3 regions of the Ralstonia sp. PBBBR1 genome follow, and region 1 is predicted to be linked to each of the others. Evidence: predicted binding sites of a transcription regulator. Region 1 holds the regulator's gene; each other region holds the start of a gene.
The links. The regulator FliA, encoded in region 1, starts transcription of late flagellar genes. The targets are predictions, from matches to a motif close to CTAAAGTTTNNNNNNNNNNNGCCGNTA.
Positions count from the first base shown of each region.

Region 1 (7,442 bases):
ATTTCGCGCCTGTTCAAGCTGCAGGGGCTGACGCGCATGTTCTCGCTGGAGGGGCTGATGGAGCTGCCCCGCCTGCTGATCAAGCTGTTCCTGATTGCCGGCGTGGGCTGGCTGCTGGTCCGGTATTACCGGGGTGACCTGATCGAGCTGCCGCAGCAGGACCTGGGCGTTGCCATGCGCGACACCCTGCACGTGGCCGGCGTGGCCTTCCTCTGCATGGCAGCGGTGATGATGCTGGTGGCGGCCGTGGACGTGCCGCTGTCGTTGTGGCAATACGCGCGCAAGCACCGCATGACCAAGGAAGAAGTGCGCAAGGAGCACCGCGAGTCCGAGGGCGATCCGCACGTCAAGGGCCGCATCCGCAACCTGCAGCGCCAGGCCGCCCAGCGCCGGATGATGGCCGACGTGCCCAAGGCCGATGTGATCGTTACCAACCCGACGCACTACGCCGTGGCGCTGCGCTATTCCGAAAAGGAAGGCGGCGCGCCGCGCGTGCTGGCCAAGGGCGCCGACATGGTGGCGGCCAAGATCCGCGAGCTGGGCACGGAGCACAAGATTCCCATTCTGGAAGCGCCCCCGCTGGCCCGGGCGCTGTACCGCCACACCGAGATCGGCCACCAGATTCCCGAGGCGCTTTACGCCGCCGTGGCCGAAGTGCTCGCCTATGTCTACCAGTTGCGCCGCCTGCATCAGGTGGGCGGTCGAGTGCCGGTGCGCCCGACCGACCTGCCGGTGCCTGCCGAGTTGGACCCGGGGCCACAGCCCGGCCCGGACGACGAGCCCGAAGACGCATAAAGTGCCGCCCGCCGAGTAAAGAGCTCCACGCGCCGAGCTCCGAGCTCGGATCGCCAAGCAAAAAGCATCGCCCTCGACACTTTTTGCACGGCGAACGGCTGTTTGAGGCTCGCGCATGTCTCGCTTGGCGTGCAATTTCGCCCAAACGGCGCCACTGGCCGCTTCCACACCCCCCGGTGGGAGGGTATTCCAAAGAAAAGCCGCCTTTTGGGCGGCTTTCTCACGTCTTCGATTTGGCGGCGCGCCCGGCAAGATGGCATCCATCGAAAAGCCCCCCGCTGCACGCCCCGCCAATGAACGCCGCACTGCTCCGAGTCACCGACATCCTGCGCAAGGGCGACTACCGCTCCGCCGCGGGTCCGGTGCTCATCATCCTGATCCTGGCGATGATGGTGCTGCCATTGCCGCCGTTCATCCTGGACCTGCTGTTCACCTTCAACATCGCGCTGTCGATCATCGTGCTGCTGATCAGCATGCACACGCTCAAGCCGCTGGATTTCTCGTCGTTCCCGAGCATCCTGCTGATCACCACGCTGATGCGGCTGTCGCTGAACGTGGCGTCCACGCGTGTGGTGCTGATGGAAGGCCACACCGGCCCCGACGCCGCCGGCAAGGTGATCGAAGCCTTCGGCCACTTCCTGGTGGGCGGCAACTACACCGTCGGCATCGTGCTGTTCGTCATCCTGGTGATCATCAACTTCATGGTGATCAGCAAGGGCGCGGGCCGGATCGCCGAGGTCAGCGCGCGCTTCACGCTCGATGCGATGCCCGGTAAGCAGATGGCCATAGACGCCGACCTGAACGCCGGCCTCATCCGTGAAGACGAAGCCCGCAGGCGCCGCACGGAGATCGCCCAGGAAGCCGAATTCTTCGGCTCCATGGACGGTGCCAGCAAGTTCGTGCGCGGCGACTCGGTGGCGGGTATCGCCATCCTGTTGATCAACATCGTCGGCGGCCTGGCGGTGGGCGTGCTCCAGCACGGCATGGACGTGGGCCACGCGGCCACCAACTACACGCTGCTGACCATCGGCGACGGCCTGGTCGCGCAGATTCCCGCGCTGGTGATCTCCACCGCGGCGGGCATCATGGTCAGCCGCGTCTCCACCGACAAGGACGTCGGCCAGCAACTGTCGAGCGAGCTGTTTGCCATGCCGACGGTGCTGATGACCACCGCCGGCGTGCTGGGCCTGCTGGGCCTGGTGCCGGGCATGCCGCACTTCCCGTTCATCCTGTTTGGGGGCGGCCTTGGCTATCTGGGCTGGTACCTGAAGAAGAAGCGCGAAGTGCCCGAGATCGAGCCCGTGCTGCAGGCCATTGCCCCGGTGGATACGCCCGAAGCGAGCTGGGACGACGTGTCGTGGGTCGACGTGCTGGGCCTGGAAATCGGTTACCGCCTGATCCCGCTGGTCGACAAGAGCCAGGACGGCGAGCTGCTGCGCCGCATCAAGGGCATCCGCAAGAAATTCACGCAGGACATGGGCTTCCTGGCGCCGGTGGTGCATATCCGCGACAACCTGGAGCTGGGCCCATCGTCGTACCGCATCACGCTCAAGGGCGTGGAGATCGGCCACGGCGAGGTGCAGCAGGGCAAGTTCCTGGCCATCAATCCGGGCGGCCAGGATGGCATGGGCGGTCATGGCGGCATGGGTGGCCTCGGTGGTCGACTGGGCACGCAACTGCCCGGCACGCCCACCGTGGACCCGACCTTTGGCCTGCCGGCCATGTGGATCACCGCCGATGTGCGCGATCGCGCGCAGGCCGAGGGCTACACCGTGGTCGATTGCAGCACCGTCATCGCCACCCACGTCAATCAGTTGATTTACACCCATAGCACCGAGCTTCTCGGCCGTTTGGAAGTCCAGCAGTTGCTCGATCATTTGGGCAAGGAAGCACCGAAGCTGGTCGAAGACGTTGTACCCAAGCTGTTGCCCGTCGCGACCGTGCAGAAGGTGCTGCAGAACCTGCTGGACGAAGGCCTGCATATCCGCGATATCCGCACCATCGTCGAGACGCTGGCGGAACACGGAGGCAGGACGCAAGACCCCGCCGAACTCACCGCCGCCGTGCGTGTGGCGCTGGGCCGGGCGATTGCCCAGCAGCTCTTCCCGAACAAGACCGAAATGCAGGTCGTCACGCTTGACCCGAATCTGGAGAACATCTTGCTGCAAAGCGTCGTTGGCTCTAACGCCGGCCCGATCGAACCGCAACTGGCCGACTCGCTCATGCAGGCGGCAGCGGACTCGTCGCGGCAGCACGAACAGATGGGTCAGACGGGCGTCCTGCTCGTGCCGCCCGCACTGCGCCCGATGCTTGCCCGCCTGTTCAAGCGTGCCGCACCGAGCCTGCGCGTGCTGTCGCACGCAGAAATTCCGGATCACCGAACGATTAAGGTTGTCGCCATGCTTGGAGGCCGCGCATGAAAATGCATCGATTTACCGGACTGACGTCGCGTGACGTGTTGCGCAAGGTCCGCGACCAACTGGGCGATGGCGCTCTGATCCTGTCGAACCGTGCCATTCCGGGCGGCATCGAGATCATCGCGGCATCCGATTCGCACGTGGATGCGCTGGTCGATACGCAGTCGTCGGCACCCAAGACGGCACAGCGCCGCCCGATGGCTCCGGCTCCGATTCCCGAGCCCGCACCGATTGCCGCTGCAACCGCAGCCGTCGTCGCCGCTCACGCTCCCGCTGAAGAGGCCGCGCAGGCCGAGGCCCCGGCACCCAACGCACTGGCCCGTCTGCGTAACCGCTTCATTGCTTCGCGCCGCGCTCCCGCACAGGAAGACGCACCGGCAGCGCCGGCTGCTCCCGTGGCCAAGCCGGCCGGCCGCACGCTGCAAACGCGCGTGGACGACGACGTGGCGTTTGGCGAAGAAGATGCGCTGGCCGCGTCCACCCGCATGCTGGCGGGCCTGTCGCTCGACCGTGCCAATGCCGAGGTTGCCCAATCTGCGGCGCAGGCCCTGGCCAGCACCGCCCAGTTCATCGCCCGCCGCAGCACGGTGGAAGACGACCAGCCGGAAATGGAATCGACCGCCCGCTTTGCCGCACGTCGCGAGCAGGCACGTGAGCAGGCACGCGAACAGGATGACCGCCCGGTCACGCTGCGCAGCTTTACCGAGCGCGTGGAAGCGCAGGCGCGCACCCTCCGTGCAGAACAGCAGAAGACTGAGGCGCCCATGAAGGCGCGCATCGAGGCGCAAGCCGAGGCAGGCACGTCGTCCGACATTTTCGTCCGCGTGGAGGACACGATGGCCAAGCCCGAAGCCCCGCGTGATGACGTGAGCCTGCAGCGTTCGGCCATCCAGGCCGACGTGAAGGAAAGCATCCGTGCCGAGACCGACGTGATGACCCGCCGCGTGGTCGGCGAGATCGAAACGCTCAAGAGCACGCTGAACGACGCCATGTCGAGCCTGGCCTCGCTGGGCGTGAAGTTGGGCGACCCGGTGCGTACGCGCCTGTTCCAGACCATGCTCAACGCGGGGTTCTCGGCGCAGCTCACGCGCTACGTGCTGGAGAACATGCCGCAGCACGACGCGTATGAAGGTGCGCTGGACTTCGTGCAGCGCGCGATTGAAAAGAACCTGAGCACCGTGTCGGACGAGAACAGCCTGCTCGACCAGGGCGGCGTGTTTGCCCTGATGGGCCCGACCGGCGTGGGCAAGACCACCACGACCGCCAAGCTGGCCGCGCGCTTCGTGCTGCGCCATGGCGCATCGCGCGTGGCACTGCTCTCGACCGACAGCTACCGGATCGGCGGCCACGAACAGCTGCGCATCTACGGCAAGATCCTGGGCGTCTCGGTGCATGCCGTGAAAGACGCGCAAGACCTGAGCCTGGCGCTGAACGACCTGCGCGAGAAGCACGTGGTGCTGATCGACACCATCGGCATGAGCCAGCGTGACCGCGCCGTGTCCGAGCAGATGGCGATGCTGCATGCCGTGGGCCCGTCGATCAAGCGCCTGCTGCTGCTCAACGCTGCCAGCAACGGCAAGACGCTCGATGAAGTCGTGGGTGCCTACCGCGACGCCAACCTGGCCGGCTGCATCCTGACCAAGATCGACGAGGCTGCCTCGGTGGGCCATGCGATGGACGTGATGATCCGTCGCCGCTTGCCGCTGCACTACGTGTCGTACGGCCAGCGTGTGCCGGAAGACATTGCAGTGCCGAACAAGAAGCTGCTGATCCACCGCTCGTTCCGGGCCGGTGCAGAGCAGTCGTCGTTCTCGCTGGATTCGGATGAATCGTTGCTCGTGGCGCAAGGCGCGGTGTTACGCAACGCAGGCAACCGCGAACCCGGCCTGGCCGCTTTCGATTTCGCCTGACAAGGGGGCGCGACCATGACGACGCCATTCGCCAAGGATCAAGCCGCAGGGCTGCGGCGCATGCTCGGTCATGCCGCTGCCCGCCGGGTGCTGGTGATCGGTGCGGAAGAGCAGGTCGATGACTTTGTCGACAACCTGCGCATCGCGCTGTCCGCCATGGGCCGCGACACGGCGGTAGTGAACGCCCAGACCATGCTCGCCATGCCCGGCGTGCTCAAGCAGTACGACGAGACGGCGGATGTGACGCTCGTGGCCGCGCATTTTGGCACCCGGGCGCTGAGCACCGTGGCTGAGGCGTGCGACGACGTGCTGCTGACCTTCTCGGATGGTCCGGAAGGCCTCAAGAGCGCGTACACGCTACTCAAGAAAACCGCCGTGCTGCAAGGCAGCGCTGGCATCCGCACCGTGGTGTGCGGCGCGCACTCGGTGGATTCCGCCGTGCGCGTGTTCGGCAACCTGGCCAACACCGTGGGCCAGTACCTGAACACCCGTATCGATTTCGCCGGCTACCTCCCTGAGGACCGGCACGTAGAACTCGCGCTCTCGCTCGGCAAGCCCGTGGCGAGTGCGTTTCCCGCATCGCCTTCGGCCATGGCCTTCCGCCAGCTTGCCGAAGAAATGTTGAGCTGGGCCAGCGCCGAGGCCCAAGCCGGTGATGGCAGTGTGCCGTCGCGGGTGGTCATGTCGGCGCGGGCACCGGCACAGCTGGCAGATGAATCGGCGCAGGCAACGTCAATGTCGGCATCGACAGCGACAGCGACACCCGGCGCCACCGCACGCGCGGCCGAATTGGTTTATTGAGGCGCAGCATGAACGAAGCGTCAAAGGCAGGCATGGATATGTACACCGCAACCGGTCGCAAGACCAAGTCCGACGAGATGGCCACGTACGCACCCCTGGTGCGCCGCATTGCCAACCAGATGATGGTCAAGCTGCCGGCCAGCGTTGAGCTGGACGACCTGATCCAGGCCGGCATGATGGGCTTGCTCGATGCGCTGTCGCGCTATGAGGAAACGCAGGGCGTGCAGTTCGAGTTCTACGCGGCCCAGCGTATTCGCGGCGCGATCCTGGACGAACTGCGCGGCTCGGATTGGCTGCCGCGCGGCCTGCGCCGCAACGCGCGCACGATCGAGCAGGCAATCCAGAAGCTGCAGCAGCAGAAGGGCCGCGCGCCCACCGAAACCGAGATTGCCGTAGCGCTGGGCATGTCGCTGGCCGAATACCAGAAGCAACTGGTCGACCTGCAAGGCAGCCAGTTGCTGTATTACGAAGATTTCGACCGTGAAGACGCTGACGCCTTCATCGAGAACCGCGCACCCGAGAACGACGCCACGCCGCTGGACCAGCTGCTGGACCACGACCTGCGCGAATCGGTTGTCGCTGCCATCGAGGGACTGCCCGAGCGCGAGAAGCTGATGATGAGCCTCTACTACGAGCAGGATCTGAACCTGCGTGAAATCGGCGCCGTGATGGGCGTGTCGGAATCGCGCGTGTGCCAGATCCACAGCCAGGCGATTGCCCGCATCCGTTCGCGCCTGCGCGATCGCGCATGGCTGCCGACGCCGACCTGATATGAGGTCGGCTGAGAGCTGCTAACAAAACCCTCTGCTTCACTGGGTTGGATGGCGGCTCTTGGTCCCAGCTTTACCTGCCAGGTATTTCTACTGCGCGGTCAGCGACTCATGTCGCGGCCGCGCTTTTTCTTTGGGGCCTCGGTCACGAGGCACGCTTGGAGGCGTGAAACAGGTAGATCACGGCGCACATGCGTTTCAGAACGCAAAATATGTACACAAAAAACGGTTGTAATTGTTGACAGAAAAATGGCGCCCCTCCAAGATTCCGGCAAATACGCGGCATCACGCCGCATGAATGCCGGCGGATGGAACCCGCCCCATCCGCCTAAAGCACGCTCCCGGCATTGACACGGGGGCGGCCCCAGGAGACAGACAATGCGCCAATCCCCCGGCCAACCCACGCCTTCTTCGTCAACAATCGCCGACACCGTTGCCGATCCCGTCAACGAGTTCCTGCCGCTGCCGCGCCTGTTCGCGCTTGGCCTGCAACACCTGCTGGTGATGTACGCCGGGGCGATCGCCGTGCCGCTGATTGTCGGCAATGCGCTCGGCCTCTCGAAGAGCGATCTCTCGTATCTCGTCAATTGCGACCTGTTTGCGGCTGGGATCGGCACGCTGATCCAATCGCTCGGCTTCCTGATTTTCGGGATCCGCCTGCCGGTCATGATGGGCGTCACGTTTGCGGCGGTTGCCCCGATGATCGCCATCGGTGTGGAGCCCGGCATGGGGCTGCCCGGCATCTTCGG
Region 1 covers NZ_NKIL01000005.1:301,725-309,166, reverse strand. The annotation lists gene flhB (flagellar biosynthesis protein FlhB) at 1-795, shown strand, start outside; gene flhA (flagellar biosynthesis protein FlhA) at 1,089-3,215, shown strand; gene flhF (flagellar biosynthesis protein FlhF) at 3,212-5,122, shown strand; gene CFE42_RS10090 (hypothetical protein) at 5,138-5,923, shown strand; gene CFE42_RS10085 (RNA polymerase sigma factor FliA) at 5,932-6,693, shown strand; gene CFE42_RS10080 (nucleobase:cation symporter-2 family protein) at 7,072-7,442, shown strand, end outside.

Region 2 (7,442 bases), on a different contig from region 1:
TAGACAAACCGGATCTTGATAATCCGCTACAGTTTACGGCTCGAATTCTGATTGCCAGCGCAGCGGCCGATGGTTTAGGCCCGCCGGCATGCCCCCTTACCTCCAAGCTCCAAGGAACGTCCTCCATGTCCTCCGGTGTCATTCGCCTGCGCGGAGCCCGTCAGCACAATCTCAAAAACCTCGATCTGGACCTCCGTACGGGCGAAATGACCGTCGTGACAGGCCCGTCGGGCTCCGGCAAGTCCAGCCTCGTTTTCGACACGCTCTACGCCGAAGGTCAGCGCCGCTACGTCGAGACCTTCAGCGCCTATGCGCGTCAGTTCCTCGACCGCATGGACCGGCCGCAGGTCGAGCACGTCGAAGGCGTGCCGCCCGCCATCGCCATCGACCAGACCAACCCCGTGCGCAGCTCGCGCTCGACGGTCGGCACGATGACGGAACTGAACGACCATCTGAAGCTGCTGTTTGCGCGCGCCGCCCAGCTGTTCGACCGCGACACCGCGCTGCCGGTGCGGCACGACACGCCGGAAACGATCTACGACGAGCTGCTCTCGCGCACGCGCGATGGCGATCCACGCCTGGTGGTGACCTTTCCCGTCGAGCTGCCCGCCAATACGAGCCCCGAAGAAGTCACGCAATGGCTGTCGGTCAGCGGCTATACGCGCGTGCAGGCCGAGCGCGTGGTCGAGTCGTCCACGGGCAAGCGCAAGCTGCTCGATGTGGTGGCCGACCGCTTCCGTCTGCAGGGCACCGAGCGTGCCCGCGCGCTGGAGGCCATTGAGTCGTCGCTCAAGCGCGGCGGCGGGCGCGTCAGCGTGTATGTCTTGCCGGCCGATGAAGGTGCGGAGCCGACCATCTGGCGCTTTTCCACCGGCCTGCACTGCCCCGAAAGCGACCTGCGCTACGCAGACCCGCAACCCGCTCTCTTCTCGTTCAATTCCGCTTATGGCGCGTGCGATACCTGCCGTGGTTTCGGCCGCGTGATCGGCGTCGATCTTGGACTGGTGATTCCGGACGAGCGCAAGACGCTGCGCGACGGTGCCATCAAGCCGATGCAGACGCCGGCCTGGAAGGAATGCCAGGACGATCTGATGCGCTATGCCGCCGCAGCCGACATCCCGCGCGGCACGCCGTGGGCAGAGATGACCGAAGCCCAGCGCAACTGGGTCATCAATGGAGACCCGGCCTTCAAACGCGGCGGCTGGAACAAGCAGTGGTACGGCGTGCGCCGCTTCTTCGACTACCTGGAGTCGAAGGCCTACAAGATGCACATCCGCGTGCTGCTCTCCAAGTACCGCAGCTACACGACCTGCGAAACCTGCGGCGGTGCACGACTGAAAACCGAGTCGATGCAGTGGCGCCTGGGCACCAAGGAAAACGCCGACGCCGTGCTCGCACCCGAACACCGCTTCATGCCGCGCGGCGTGGCCTGGAGCCGTGCCCAGCTCGAAGCCTTGCCCGGGCTGACCGTGCACGACCTGATGCTGCTGCCCATCGAGCGCATCCGCCGTTTCTTCGATGAACTGACACTGCCGTCCACGTTGCTCGACGACGCGCTCAAGCTGCTGCTGGACGAGGTGCGCACGCGCCTGGCCTATCTGTGCGACGTCGGCATTGGTTATCTGACGCTCGACCGCCAGAGCCGCACGCTCTCGGGTGGCGAAGTGCAGCGGATCAACCTGACGACGGCGCTGGGCACATCGCTCGTCAACACGCTGTTCGTGCTGGATGAACCCAGCATCGGCCTGCACCCGCGCGATCTGGATCGCATTGTCGAAGCCATGCAGCGCCTGCGCGACGCGGGCAACACGCTGGTGGTGGTCGAGCACGATCCGTCTGTGATGCTGGCTGCTGACCGCCTGATCGACATGGGGCCCGGCCCCGGCGAGCGTGGGGGCAACATCGTCTTTGACGGCACGCCTGCGGCCATCCGTCAGGCCGATACGCTCACGGGCGCGTATCTGTCGGGGCAGCGCCGCGTGGCCGACGCCACGGATTGGCAGGCGCGCCCCGTCACCGACGCCACGCCGCGGCTGGTGCTCGAAGGCGCGTCGGAACACAACCTGCGCGATGTCACGGTGGAAGTTCCGCTGCAGCGCCTGGTGTGCGTGACCGGCGTGTCCGGCTCGGGCAAATCGACGTTGATCCAGGACGTGCTGCACCCGGCGCTGGCGCGCCACTTCGGCAAGGCAACGGAATCGCCCGGCGCATTCCGCGCCTTGCGCGGTGCCGATCAGATCAGCGACGTGGTGTTCGTCGACCAGTCCCCGATCGGCAAGACCGCGCGCTCGAACCCCGCCAGCTACGTTGGCGCGTTCGATGAAATCCGCAAGCTGTTCGCCAAGGCGCCGATGGCGCTGCAGCGCGGCTACACGGCCGGCACGTTCAGCTTCAACTCGGGCGACGGCCGTTGCCCGACCTGCGGCGGCTCGGGCTTCGAACACGTCGAGATGCAGTTCCTCTCCGACATCTACCTGCGCTGCCCGGACTGCGACGGCACGCGCTATCGCGCCGAAATCCTGGAAGTGAAGCTGCCGCGTGCCGGCCGCGCATTGTCGGTGGCCGATGTGCTGGAGCTGACCGTGAGCGAAGCCGCCAGCGTGTTCGCCGAGGACGCCGACGTGCTGCGCGTGCTGCAACCGATCGTCGATGTGGGCCTGGAATACGTGAAGCTTGGCCAACCGGTGCCGACGCTCTCCGGCGGCGAGGCCCAACGCCTGAAGCTGGCGGGCTTCCTGGCCGAAGCCGCGCAGGCCGCCCAGGCCGCGGCGCGCAAGCGCGTCAAGCAGGATGTGCCGGCCAATGCTGGCCGCCTGTTCATGTTCGACGAGCCGACCACGGGCCTGCACTTTGACGACATCGCCAAGCTGATGCGCGCGTTCGGCAAGCTGCTCGACGCGGGGCATTCGCTGATCGTAATCGAACACAACCTGGACGTGGTGCGTGCGGCGGATTGGATCATCGACCTCGGCCCCGAAGGCGGCGACGCCGGCGGCCTGCTGGTCTGCGCCGGCACGCCCGCGCAGGTCAAAGACTGCGCTGCATCGCACACCGGCGCCGCGCTCAAGCAATACGAAGCCAGCGTCGGCCAGCCGGAAGCCATCGAAGGCGTACCGCTGCAGACAGCACTGGCCGACCGCCGCGCCAAGCGTGCTGCGCTGGCGGAAGTCCAGGGCGAAAACGTCGTGCGCATCGTCCACGCCCACGAGCACAACCTCAAGGGCCTGAACGTCGATATTCCGCACGGCAAGTTCAACGTGGTGACGGGCGTGTCGGGTTCGGGCAAGTCGACGCTGGCATTTGACATCTTGTTCCACGAAGGGCAGCGCCGCTATCTGGAATCGCTCAATGCGTATGCGCGCTCCATCGTACAGCCGGCGGGCCGGCCGGAAGTCGACGCCGTCTACGGCATTCCGCCCACAGTGGCGATTGAGCAGCGCCTGTCGCGCGGCGGCCGCAAGAGCACGGTGGCGACCACGTCCGAGGTGTGGCACTTCCTGCGGCTGCTGTATGTGAAGCTGGGCGTGCAGCACTGCGTCCACGACGGCACGCCGGTGTCGGCGCAAAGCCCGGAGGCGATTTTTGCCCAGCTCATGCGCGACCATCGCGGCCAGCACATCGGCCTGCTCGCGCCGCTGGTCGTGAACCGCAAGGGCGTCTATACCGACCTTGCCAAATGGGCCAAGGCGCGCGGCTATACGCATCTGCGCGTCGATGGCGAATTCCTGAGCGTCGACCCGTGGCCGCGCCTGGACCGCTTCCGCGAGCACACGCTGGAACTGCCCGTCGGCGACATCGTTGTCTCGCCGGAAAACGAGGCCGCGCTGCGTGCGTTGCTGGAGCAGGCGCTGGAGTACGGCAAGGGCATCATGCACGTGCTCGCGCCGCTGGATGGCCTGCAGAGCGCCATGCACAAGGGCGGCACGGCGCACGTGGGCAGCGTCAAGGTCTTTTCGACCAAGCGCGCGTGCTCGACCTGCGGCACCAGCTACCCCGAGCTGGATCCGCGCATGTTCTCGTACAACAGCAAGCACGGCTGGTGCGCGAGCTGCGTCGGTACCGGGCTGGCGCTCACGCGCGAACAGCGCGCCGCGTTTGACGACACCGTACTCGGCGGAGACGATCGCGGCCGCGAGCAGACGCTTCCTTCAGAGGAAGTCGATCCCGAAGGCATGACCGACCTGCCCTGCCCGGATTGCCACGGCACGCGCCTGAACCCGACGGCGCGCGCCGTCACCTTTGCCGACAGGCCCATCGTCGACATTGCGCAGTGGACGGTCAGCCAGACCCGCCGCTGGGTCGAGGGCCTGGACCTGACCGGCCGGGACGCCGACATCGCCCGCGATGTGGTGGCCGAGATTCACAGCCGCCTGTCGTTCCTGGAGGAAGTCGGCCTGGGCTACCTGAGCCTGGATCGCGCCGCGCCAAGCCTGTCGGGCGGTGAAGCCCAGCGTATCCGCCTGGCTGCGCAACTCGGCAGCAACCTGCAAGGCGTGTGCTACGTGCTGGATGAGCCGACCATCGGCCTGCATCCGCGCGACAACCAGATCCTGCTGGACGCGCTGCGCAAGCTGGGCGACAAGGGCAACACGCTGGTGGTGGTCGAGCATGATGAAGACACCATCCGCCGGGCCGACCACATCATCGACATCGGCCCGGGTGCCGGCAAGCGCGGCGGCACGCTGGTTGCGCAAGGCGGCGTGCAGGATCTGGCCGCGCAGCCGGATTCGCTCACGGGCCGGTTCCTGTCGCAGCCGATCGAGCATCCGCTGCAGCCCCGCCGCCAGGTGGTTGCGCCGCGCGGCGGCACGCAGGCGGTGCCGGAGCAATGGCTGACGGTGCACGGCGCCAAGCTGCACAACCTGCGCAACGTCACCGCGACGATGCCGCTGTCGCGTCTGGTGGCGATTACGGGCGTTTCGGGCTCGGGCAAATCGACGCTGGCGCGTGATGTGTTGATGACGAACCTGCTCGATGCGGTCGGCCGTTCGGTGCTGTCTTCGCCGGCTACGCGGCGCGCACGCAAAGCCGCGCAGGCAGAGGCGCCAGAGGCGAAGATGCCGCGCAAGCTCGACGTCAAACACGACTGGCACGGCTGCGACAGCGTCACCGGCTGGGAAACCATCGACCGCGTGCTGGAAGTCGACCAGACGCCGATCGGCAAGACACCCCGCTCGTGCCCCGCCACGTACATCGGCGTATGGGACACCATCCGCAAACTCTTTGCCGACACGCTCGAAGCACGGGCACGCGGCTACACCGCCTCGCGCTTCTCGTTCAACACCGGCGACGGCCGCTGCCCCGCCTGCGAAGGCCAGGGCGTACGGACCATCGCCATGAGCTTCCTGCCCGACGTGAAGGTCGGCTGCGACGTCTGCCACGGCCAGCGCTTCAATGCAGAAACGCTGGCAGTCACGTGGCGCGGCAAGAACATCGGCGATGTGCTCACCATGGAGATCGACGAAGCGGTCGAGTTTTTCGGCGCGATGAACAGCATCGCCCACCCGCTGCAGTTGATGAAGGACGTGGGCCTCGGCTACCTGACGCTGGGCCAGCCCTCGCCCACGCTGTCCGGCGGCGAGGCGCAGCGCATCAAGCTTGTCACCGAGTTGTCCAAGGTACGCGACGACGTGACGCGCCGCGGCCAGAAGCCACCCCACACGCTCTACGTGCTGGACGAGCCGACGGTGGGCCTGCACATGGCCGACGTGGCCAAGCTCATTCGCGTGCTGCATCGCCTGGCGGACGGTGGCCACAGCGTGATCGTAATCGAGCACGACCTTGATGTGATTGCCGAGGCCGACTGGATTCTCGATCTCGGCCCCGAAGGCGGCGATGAAGGCGGCACGATCGTCGCGGCTTGCGGGCCGGAGGCGTTGACGCGCGTGGCGGCCAGCCATACTGGCGCAGCGTTGGTGCCGGTGCTGGCGCGCGGCAAGCAGGTCGATCCGAGCAAGGAAGGCGAGACGGTCTAGCGTGGCGCGCGGCGGTCTCCGCCCAGGTGGAGACCGCCGGCGTGGGGCGCAAGCTTCATGTGGCGCCAGCAATCCTTTCGCTTTCCTGAGCAAACCCGGGCAGAAAGCCTGTCGGAGCTGGGTTTGCCCTAAAGAAGGACGCTGCGCAGCCGTCACATTGTGGAGATTGTGAAGAGAGCGTTTGCGCGCGTCCGACCATGGCCACCTCGTCCACGAGCAACAACTACGTTCCGCCGATCTCCATTCCGGGCATCGGGACGAACATCGACGTCAACACCCTTGTCACGAAGCTGATCCAGGCGGAAAGCAAGGGCATGACGCTGCGGCAGACGCAGCAAAAGGCCTTTCAGACGCAACTGTCGGCAGTCGGCTCGCTCAAAAGCGCGCTGTCGACCTTCCAGACCGCGATGGCGGCCCTGAACAACCCGGACACATTCACCGGCAACAAGGCCAGCGGGCACGACACGTCGATCCTCACGGCTTCGCTGTCCAATACGGCGCCGGCTGGCTCGTACCAAATCAACGTGACGCAGCTTGCGCAGGCGCAGGTGCTAGCGGCCGCCGGGCAGGCGTCCAGCAAGACGCCCATTGGCGGCGGCACGCCCACCACCCTCACCTTTTCTTTTGGGAATGTCTCGGGCGGCAGCTTTGCCAATGGCAAATACACGGGCGCCACGTTCACGCAGAACGGCAACCAGGCCGGCGGCTCGATCACCATCGACCCATCGAACAATACGCTCGCCGGCATCCGCGACGCCATCAATAGCGCCAACCTTGGCGTCTCAGCCAGCATCGTCAACGACGGCAGCAGCTCGCCTTATCGGCTGGTGCTGACGTCCACTGCAGGCGGCGCCAATTCGGAGATGAAGATTTCCGTGTCGGGCGACCCGGCCCTGCAATCCCTGCTGAGCCACGACCCGGCCGGCACGCAGAACATGACCGAGGTCGCCACAGGCCGCAACGCGCTTGCTACTGTCAACGGCATCAGCGTGCAAAGCGCCACCAACACACTGTCGGATGTGGTAGACGGCACGTCGTTCACGCTCGCCAAGACCGGCAGCACGACCGTGACGGTGGGCAGCGACGCGGGCCAGGCAAGCCAGTCGGTGCTGAACTTCGTTAAGGCGTACAACGCGCTGCGCATCCAGCTCAACGCGTTGACCAAATTCGATACCGCGAACGCCGCCAACAACGGCGCGCTGGCCGGCGACGTCAGCACCAAGGCGATGATCAACCAGCTGACAGACGTGCTGGGCCAGGGCATCGGCAACGGCGCGTTTCAGTCGCTGGGTAGCATCGGCGTGACGATGGACAAGGAAGGGACGCTGTCGATTGACGACCCCAAACTGACCGCCGCCCTGAAGAAATCGCCTAGCCAGGTGGCGGCCCTGCTTGCCGGCACCGGCACGGCAACGGATTCGCTGCTGAAGGTCGCGTCGTTTTCAACGACCACGCAAGCCGGCAGTT
Region 2 covers NZ_NKIL01000012.1:83,312-90,753, forward strand. The annotation lists gene uvrA (excinuclease ABC subunit UvrA) at 126-5,975, shown strand; gene fliD (flagellar filament capping protein FliD) at 6,173-7,442, shown strand, end outside.
Region 2: a site for FliA is predicted at 6,104-6,130, ahead of fliD (flagellar filament capping protein FliD). Genes of this name have one in related genera too.

Region 3 (7,442 bases), on a different contig from region 1:
TGTGTGGAAGATGGGTAAGAGCGGAGCGTCAGCCCGTGCGCGCCAGGCGTAGCGGTGGCGAGGGCAGCGACGAGGGCTGCGCTCCAATGTGTGGCTGATTCAGCAGCATGGCGCCGCGCTGCGTGGCAACGAAGACGGCCTCGGTACGGCTGCGCACTTCCAGCCGGCGATACAGCGCGTTGATATGCGCCTTGGTTGTCGCCTCGGAAATACTCAGCATGCGGCTGATGGTTTTGACCGGATGCCCGCGCGAGAGCAGTACGAGAATCTCATATTGACGCTGCGTCAGGCCGAGCAACGCGCCATCGTCATGGCCATTGGCCGAACCTGCCGCAATGGCTTCAGACCGCGCCAGCACGATCGAGGCCGGCACATAACGGCCGCCGGCGAGCACCAATTCCAATGCCGCTGCAATCAATTTGCCGGAATAGCTTTTCAGCAGATATGCCGAGACATTCAATTGCATCAGCGTACGCACGTGCGCAGCGGAATCGGTTTCGCCCAGTATGGCGATATGTCGGGGATGCGGCTGTTGCAATAGCCGGGAGAGGGCCGGCAGATCGTCGATGCCGGGTAAGGGCAGCCCGATCAAGGCCAGTTCGGCGTCCGCATGCGCCGCGAGACTTTCAAAGAGGGTTTCGTCCGGCTCGACGCTGACCACCTCGGTAATGGCCGGCAAGGATTGCAACACATGGGTCGCGCCGGCACGCACCAAAGGGTGTGCCTCCACTACGATTGATTTCACTGCGCCGCCTGTCTGGTTATGGTTTGTTTGCCCATTTCCGGAATCAGCTTGTTGCCGCGTCTATTTGGACCAGGCGGTCCAAAATCAATGGGGCCGTGCTTGTGGAAATGCTTCTGGCGCGCGGTCTCGGTATATTTCCCCGTTCAACCGGCAGTCACCGCAATGCGGTGCCACCGGGCCGAAACCTTGCACGCCATTCAGGCGCAATTTCCTTCCGGTTTTTCTTGTTTATGTCGCCAGGCGCGGAGGATTAACCCCGCCAAAATCGCAGAATAAATCCCCAGCATGCTTGTTGCACCCATCAATGGGATGTAAACCTTTTTGTCTACCCCGATCGGTGGTGCGCTAGACCCCCCTATACATAGCAGGATCAGGCAGCAGCAGCTAGCCCCACTTCACGCCCATTGACGTGAGCGTAAAGCAGGGCTTTTGTACCGAAAAAACGTGTTCTGGTGGCTTATTGCGCGACGACCGAGAAGCGCGGCATCGACAGCGGTTGTTTGCCGTCGCGGCCGTAGGGTGTGCCGCCGCCATTGTTGGCGGCATGCAGGACGGACAGCGCGTTCTGCGTGGCGCGCAGGCGCAGGTCGATCAGGGTGCCGTTGTCGATGTTGCGCTGGCGCAGCAGGCGGGCCAGGGCCAGGTTCTCGTCGAACAGGCGGCTGGCCGTTTCGTCGGTGCGCAGATATTTGACCAGCCCGTACGGATCGGCGCCGCCGTGCTGCGCCCACCACAGGCGGCGGTCACGGTCGGCTTCGCCCAGCGCGGCGAGCTGCTTCTGCTTGGTCTGTGTGATGCGCTCGAGTTCAACCATGTCGCCATCGCGCAACGCCTGCGCTTCGGCATCCAGGGTGAGGGTGGCGGCGCGCAGCAGTTCCTGCTCGTCGGCAAGGGTGCGGATCAGCAGTGTGTTGTCCATGGTGACTACCTCAGGCTTGGAAGCTTGGGCAGCCGCCGGCCGGCACGCCGCCCCGCCGCGTGCGGTCGAGAGTCGGAAACCCTCGGACCGGCGGCGTCAGAAAATACGGGGGACGGACGACGGGAAACCCCCGTCAGACCTTCTTGGAGCGCGTGGAGAGCAGCGATTGCGCGTCGGAAAGCGCCGCATCGGCGATCTTGCCGGCGTCCATCTTGAGCGTGCCGTTCTGAATGGCACTGCGGATCTGCTCGACGCGTGCGGCGTCGAAGTCGCCGCTGCCCACTTGGCGCGAGACTTGTTGGACCGACAGCGACGGCGAATCGCCGGTGTGGCGCGGGGTGCCCGAAGCCGTCGTAGCGGCCGGGGACGAGCCGGTCGCGCGCGTCGACCCGGACGCAGCGTCCTTGGTCGGCGCAACGGCCGGCGTGTTGTTCACGATATGGTTGATTTTCACGGGTGTCTCCGAAGAGCGCGTTCATCCTAACACCCATATCGGCCAACCCCGGCCCAAACTTTAGCGGCAGGTATCGATTACGCATCACAGTAGAAAAGTGATCCGCCGTTATCAATTTGGACTTAAAACTGGATCGTTACGACACCGACGGACTGTGCAATGCCGGAGACGACATTGCCGTTGGCGGTGCGCACCTGCGCCACCTGGCCCACGGCTGCCTGGTTCAAGGCCCGGCCGTCGCTGCTGACCTGGAAGCCACCGCCCTCGGCGATGAGCTTGACGGTCTGGCCGGCCTGCACGGCAACCGGCAGGCGCAGGCTTTCGGCGCGCAGCGGCTGGTTGGCGGCCACGCTCGTGAGCAGTACACGCCCCACCACATCGGCTGGCTGCTGCACGACCGAGGCCGGCAGCGTCGACAGATCGCCCGTGCGGGCTTCCAGGTCGCCCATATCGAGCGTCTTGCCCGGCGGCAACTGGTGCGAGGCGACGTAATACGTCCCGGTAATCTGGATTGTGGCCGGCACCCAGGCCGCCCAGGCGTGCGGCGAGCGGCAGCGCACTCCCACTTGTATACGGCCGCGCAGGCGGTTGGCCGCTGGCAGCATCAGGTCGATCTGGTCGCAGGGCTGGTTGGCTACACGTGCATCCACCGGACCGACCTCCACCGACGCACGTGGCGCCCCCGTCTCGTTCGTGCCGCCCAGGATGTCCAGTTGGGATTGCAGTTGTTGCTGGATCTGCATCTGGATGGCGTTCGGCCCCTGAATGGTGGTGGGCTGCGCGGGCTGTTGCACGGCTTGGGCAGGCGGATAGCCCACCCGCACCATGCCCTGTGCATGCGCCAGGATCGGGTGCACGACGCTGGCCAGCAGGCCCAGCGCCAGGATCAGCAGCAGCTTGCGCTGGCGCCCCGCCAGCGGCATGGCCGTGGTGGCAGGTCGGATCGGGTGGTGCGCGCTGCGTGCAAACCGCGTGGACATGGAGAGCCCCTTCATCAAAAGTCCGGTGAAGTGTAGCTACGCGTGCGCGAGCGCCAAATGCGGAAATGTCGGCCAATCCCCCCCTTATTCGGACGAATGGTCTTGCATACCGGCCCCTAGACTTTGCAACGTGGTGAAGTCCCTGGCGTTGTGCGGTTCCTGGCCGTACAGCCTGCCCCGGTGGAAGGTTTCCCGGCCAACCTCTGGATTCGCAGACAGGTCTTTTCCACTGAGGCTGCATGACGGCAACTCAGCAAGACAAGCGGTTCAGCGGTTTTGGAGACGGCATCGGCGGTTTTTGAAGGGGCCGCTGATGCCGAGTTCTCCGGCCGAAGGGAACGCGCAACACGCAAACGCAAGACAGAACGCAAACCCCGGCGGGTGGCAGCAATCACCAGGATGCCACGCGCGAGGAATGACAGACATGGTCGACAAGCTGGATCAGTTGTTCGGTTTTCAGGAGCAGGCGCTGCACTTGCGCTCGCAGCGTCACCAGATCCTGGCCTCGAACATCGCCAACGCCGATACGCCCAACTACAAGGCGCGCGACTTCGATTTTGAGTCGGCGCTGCAGAAGGCGGTCGGCCAGCAAAGCGGTAACAGCCTGCCGATGACGGCAACGGCTGCAGGTCACCTGAGCGTGGATGGCGCACCGGCCGGCGATGTGTCGCTGATGCAGGCGTCGCTGTCGCAGCAGACCAAGGCGCTGCAGGGCGAGGTGCAGTACCGCACGTCGCAGCAGCCGTCCATCGATGGCAACACGGTGGACATGGACGGCGAGCGCATGCGCTTTGCCGACAACACCGTGCGCTACGAGGCCGATCTGAGCATCGTGACGCAGAAGATCAAGTCGATGCTGGCGGCGATTCAAAACAGCTAGCGCGACGTAGCAAGAGCAGCAAGAGCAGCAAGAGCAGCAGACAGGCATTAAGACGACCGCGCAGCAATCACGCGCGGCGAAAGAGGGGCGGGAACTGTGTGGCGCTCCGGGCCCGGAAAGATCGGTCCGGAGCAAGCCGCCATGCAGAACACCGGATCGGTCCGGCAGCCGCGCCGGCAACAGTGTTTGAAGACATCGGAATCAACATGTCGCTATTCAAGGTGATGGATGTAGCTGGCAGCGCGCTCACCGCGCAGTCCAAGCGCATGAACGTGGTCGCCTCCAACTTGGCCAACGCCGAAAGCGTGACGGGCCCGGACGGCAAGGCGTACCGCGCCAAGCAGGTGGTGTTCTCGCCCGCGCAGGAGTCTGACGACTACGCCACCGGCGTGTCGGTCGACCGCGTGGTGGAAGACACCGTCACCCCCATGAAGCGCATGCACCAGCCGGGCAACCCGCTGGCCGATGCCGACGGCTACGTGACCATGCCGAACGTCGATGTGGTGGACGAAATGGTCAACATGATTTCTGCGTCGCGCTCGTACCAGGCCAACGTGGAAGTCGCCAACACCACCAAGACGATGGCCTCCAAGGCTCTGACCCTGGGCCAGTAAACGGCACATTCCCAGCGAGACACGAACATGACCGTCAGCTCAACCGGCAGCACGACCAGCACCTCGAGCACGACCTCCGGCAACCAGCTTGCCATCACCAACGGCAGCGACCTGCAGAACACGTTCATGAAACTGCTCGTGGCGCAGTTGAAGAACCAGGATCCGCTCAACCCGATGGACAACTCGCAGATGACCTCGCAGCTTGCGCAGATCAACACTGTGAACGGCATCCAGCAGTTGAACACCACGATGTCGAGCATGCTCACGCAGAACGCGACCACGCAGGCGTCGTCGATGATCGGCCGCTCGGTGCAGGTGCCGACCAACAACCTGACGCTGGCCTCGGGGGCTGCCAACTTCGGCGTCTCGGTGCCCAACGGCGCCGACGACGTCGTCGTCACGATCACGAACGCTGCGGGCGTGGCCGTGCGCACCGTCGATCTCGGCCAGATGGGGGGCGGCAGCGGCAACTACACCTGGAACGGCAAGGACGACAAGGGCAACCAGCTTGCCGACGGCGCCTACTCCATCAAGGTGTCGGCCACGCAGGGTGGAAAGGTCGTTACGGCCAATGCGCTGGGCACCGACAAGGTGGCCGGCGTCACGATCAACAACGGCACGATGCAGCTGGTGTTGGCGTCTGGCGGAACCGCCAAGCTGTCCGACGTTGCATCGATTCAGTAATCACAGGTCAACTGCGGGCAGACCCCGCGCTTCTATCTTCTACGGGAGAACACTATGGGATTCCAGCAAGGCCTGAGCGGTCTCGACGCCGCCTCTGCAAACCTGGACGTGATCGGCAGCAACGTGGCAAACGCCAACACTGTCGGCTACAAGAAATCGACCGCCGAGTTTGGCGACGTGTACGCGCGCTCGCTGGTGGGTGCATCCGACAACCAGATCGGCCAGGGCGTGAGCGTGACCAAGGTGTCGCAGTCGTTCACGCAGGGCAACGTGACCATCACCGGCAACCCGCTGGACATCGCGATCAACGGCACGGGCTTCTACCGCATGGTCGACCCGTCGAGCGGCCAGGTGTCGTACACGCGTAACGGCCAGTTCCAGACCGACAAGAACGGCTTCATCATCTCGGCTACCGGCCAGAACCTGACCGGCTACGGCGTGGATTCGACCGGCAAGGTCAACACTGCCGTGCTGACCAACCTGAAGATTCCCGTCAACGACCTGGCGCCGCTTGCCACCACCAACACCGCGTTCGGCGTGAACCTGGATGCCGCCGCCACGGTGCCGACCACCACGCCGTTCTCGGCCACCAACTCGGCCACGTTCAACCACTCCGTTTCGGAGCAGGTGTACGACGGGACGGGCACGGCACACATGCTGACCAACTACTACGTGCGTACCGCCGCAGGCTGGGATGTGTACTCGCAAGTGGACGGCAACAATCCGACCGGCGGCAACCCGGTGACGGCGCTCACGTTCAACAGCAGCGGCCAACTCACCTCATCGCCGAGCAAGATCAACGTGGCCTTTGGCGGCATGAGCATCGCCACCATGGATTTCACGGGCACCACGCAGTACGGCGGCGGCTACAACGACACCGCCCCGGGCGTGACGCAAGACGGTTACGCCACCGGCCGCCTGGCCAGCTACGCGGTCGGTACCGATGGCACCGTCACCGCGCGCTACTCCAATGGCCGCACGTCGACGCTGGGCCAGATCGCCATGGCCAACTTCAAGGCTCCGGCAGGCTTGCAGAACATCGGCGGCAATCAGTGGGTGGAAACGTCCAACTCGGGCGCTCCGAACCTGGGCACGCCGGGCATGGGTTCGTTCGGCCTGCTGCAGTCGTCGGCGGTGGAGCAGTCCAACGTGGATCTGAGTCAAGAGCTGGTCAACATGATTGTTGCCCAGCGTTCGTATCAGGCCAATGCGCAGACCATCAAGACGGAGGACACCATCCTCCAGACGCTGGTCAGCATGCGCTAACGGGTAGCAGGAGCCCAGCATGGACCGCTCGATTTACGTGTCGATGACCGGCGTGAAGCACCTGTTCGACCAGCAGGCTGCCAGCGCCAACAACCTCGCCAACGCCAGCACCACCGGGTTCAAGGCGCAGATCGACGCGTTCCATACGGTGGGTGTGCAAGGCGAGGGCTCGCCCACGCGCAGCTACGTCATGGCCTCGGCCATCGGTACGGACCTCGCGCCCGGCCCGATCGAGACCACTGGCCGCAGCCTGGACGTGGCCATCGACGGACAAGGCTTCTTTGCCGTGCAGACGCCGGATGGCGGTGAGGCTTACACCCGCGCCGGTACGTTCCAGCTCGGTGCCGACGGCACGATCCAGACGCTCTCGGGCCAGCCCGTGCTGGGCGACGGCGGCCCGATCACGTTGCCGCCCGACACCACGGTGCAGTTTGCCAAGGACGGTACGGTCAACGCGATCAGCGCCGACAGCCGTACGCCGCCCGTGTCGCTGGGCCGTCTGAAGCTGGTGAGCATCGACCCGTCGAACATCGATCGCGGCGCCGACGGCCTGTTCCGCCAGCGCGACGGCCAGGACGCCAGCGTGGACGAGAAAGTCCGCGTGACCGGCGGGGCGCTGGAAGGCAGCAACGTCAACCTGACCGACTCGCTGGTCAACATGATTGCGATCTCGCGCCAGCTCGAAATGCAGATGAAATCGCTGCACACGAGCGACACGAATGCCCAGTCGGCCAATGAACTGCTGCGCCACGCCTGAACGGCCGGCGCATTGAATTGAATCAACCAAGGACTCGAACATGATTCGCTCCCTGTGGATTTCCAAGACCGGGATGGACGCCCAGCAATCGCAGCTGGATGTCATCTCGAACAACCTGGCGAACGTCAACACGACGGGCTTCA
Region 3 covers NZ_NKIL01000004.1:181,650-189,091, reverse strand. The annotation lists gene CFE42_RS07050 (response regulator transcription factor) at 29-745, opposite strand; gene CFE42_RS07045 (flagellar protein FlgN) at 1,203-1,664, opposite strand; gene flgM (flagellar biosynthesis anti-sigma factor FlgM) at 1,798-2,118, opposite strand; gene flgA (flagellar basal body P-ring formation chaperone FlgA) at 2,241-3,098, opposite strand; gene flgB (flagellar basal body rod protein FlgB) at 3,523-3,978, shown strand; gene flgC (flagellar basal body rod protein FlgC) at 4,185-4,592, shown strand; gene CFE42_RS07020 (flagellar hook assembly protein FlgD) at 4,620-5,276, shown strand; gene flgE (flagellar hook protein FlgE) at 5,331-6,542, shown strand; gene flgF (flagellar basal-body rod protein FlgF) at 6,562-7,299, shown strand; gene flgG (flagellar basal-body rod protein FlgG) at 7,340-7,442, shown strand, end outside.
Region 3: a site for FliA is predicted at 2,155-2,181, ahead of flgM (flagellar biosynthesis anti-sigma factor FlgM). Genes of this name have one in related genera too.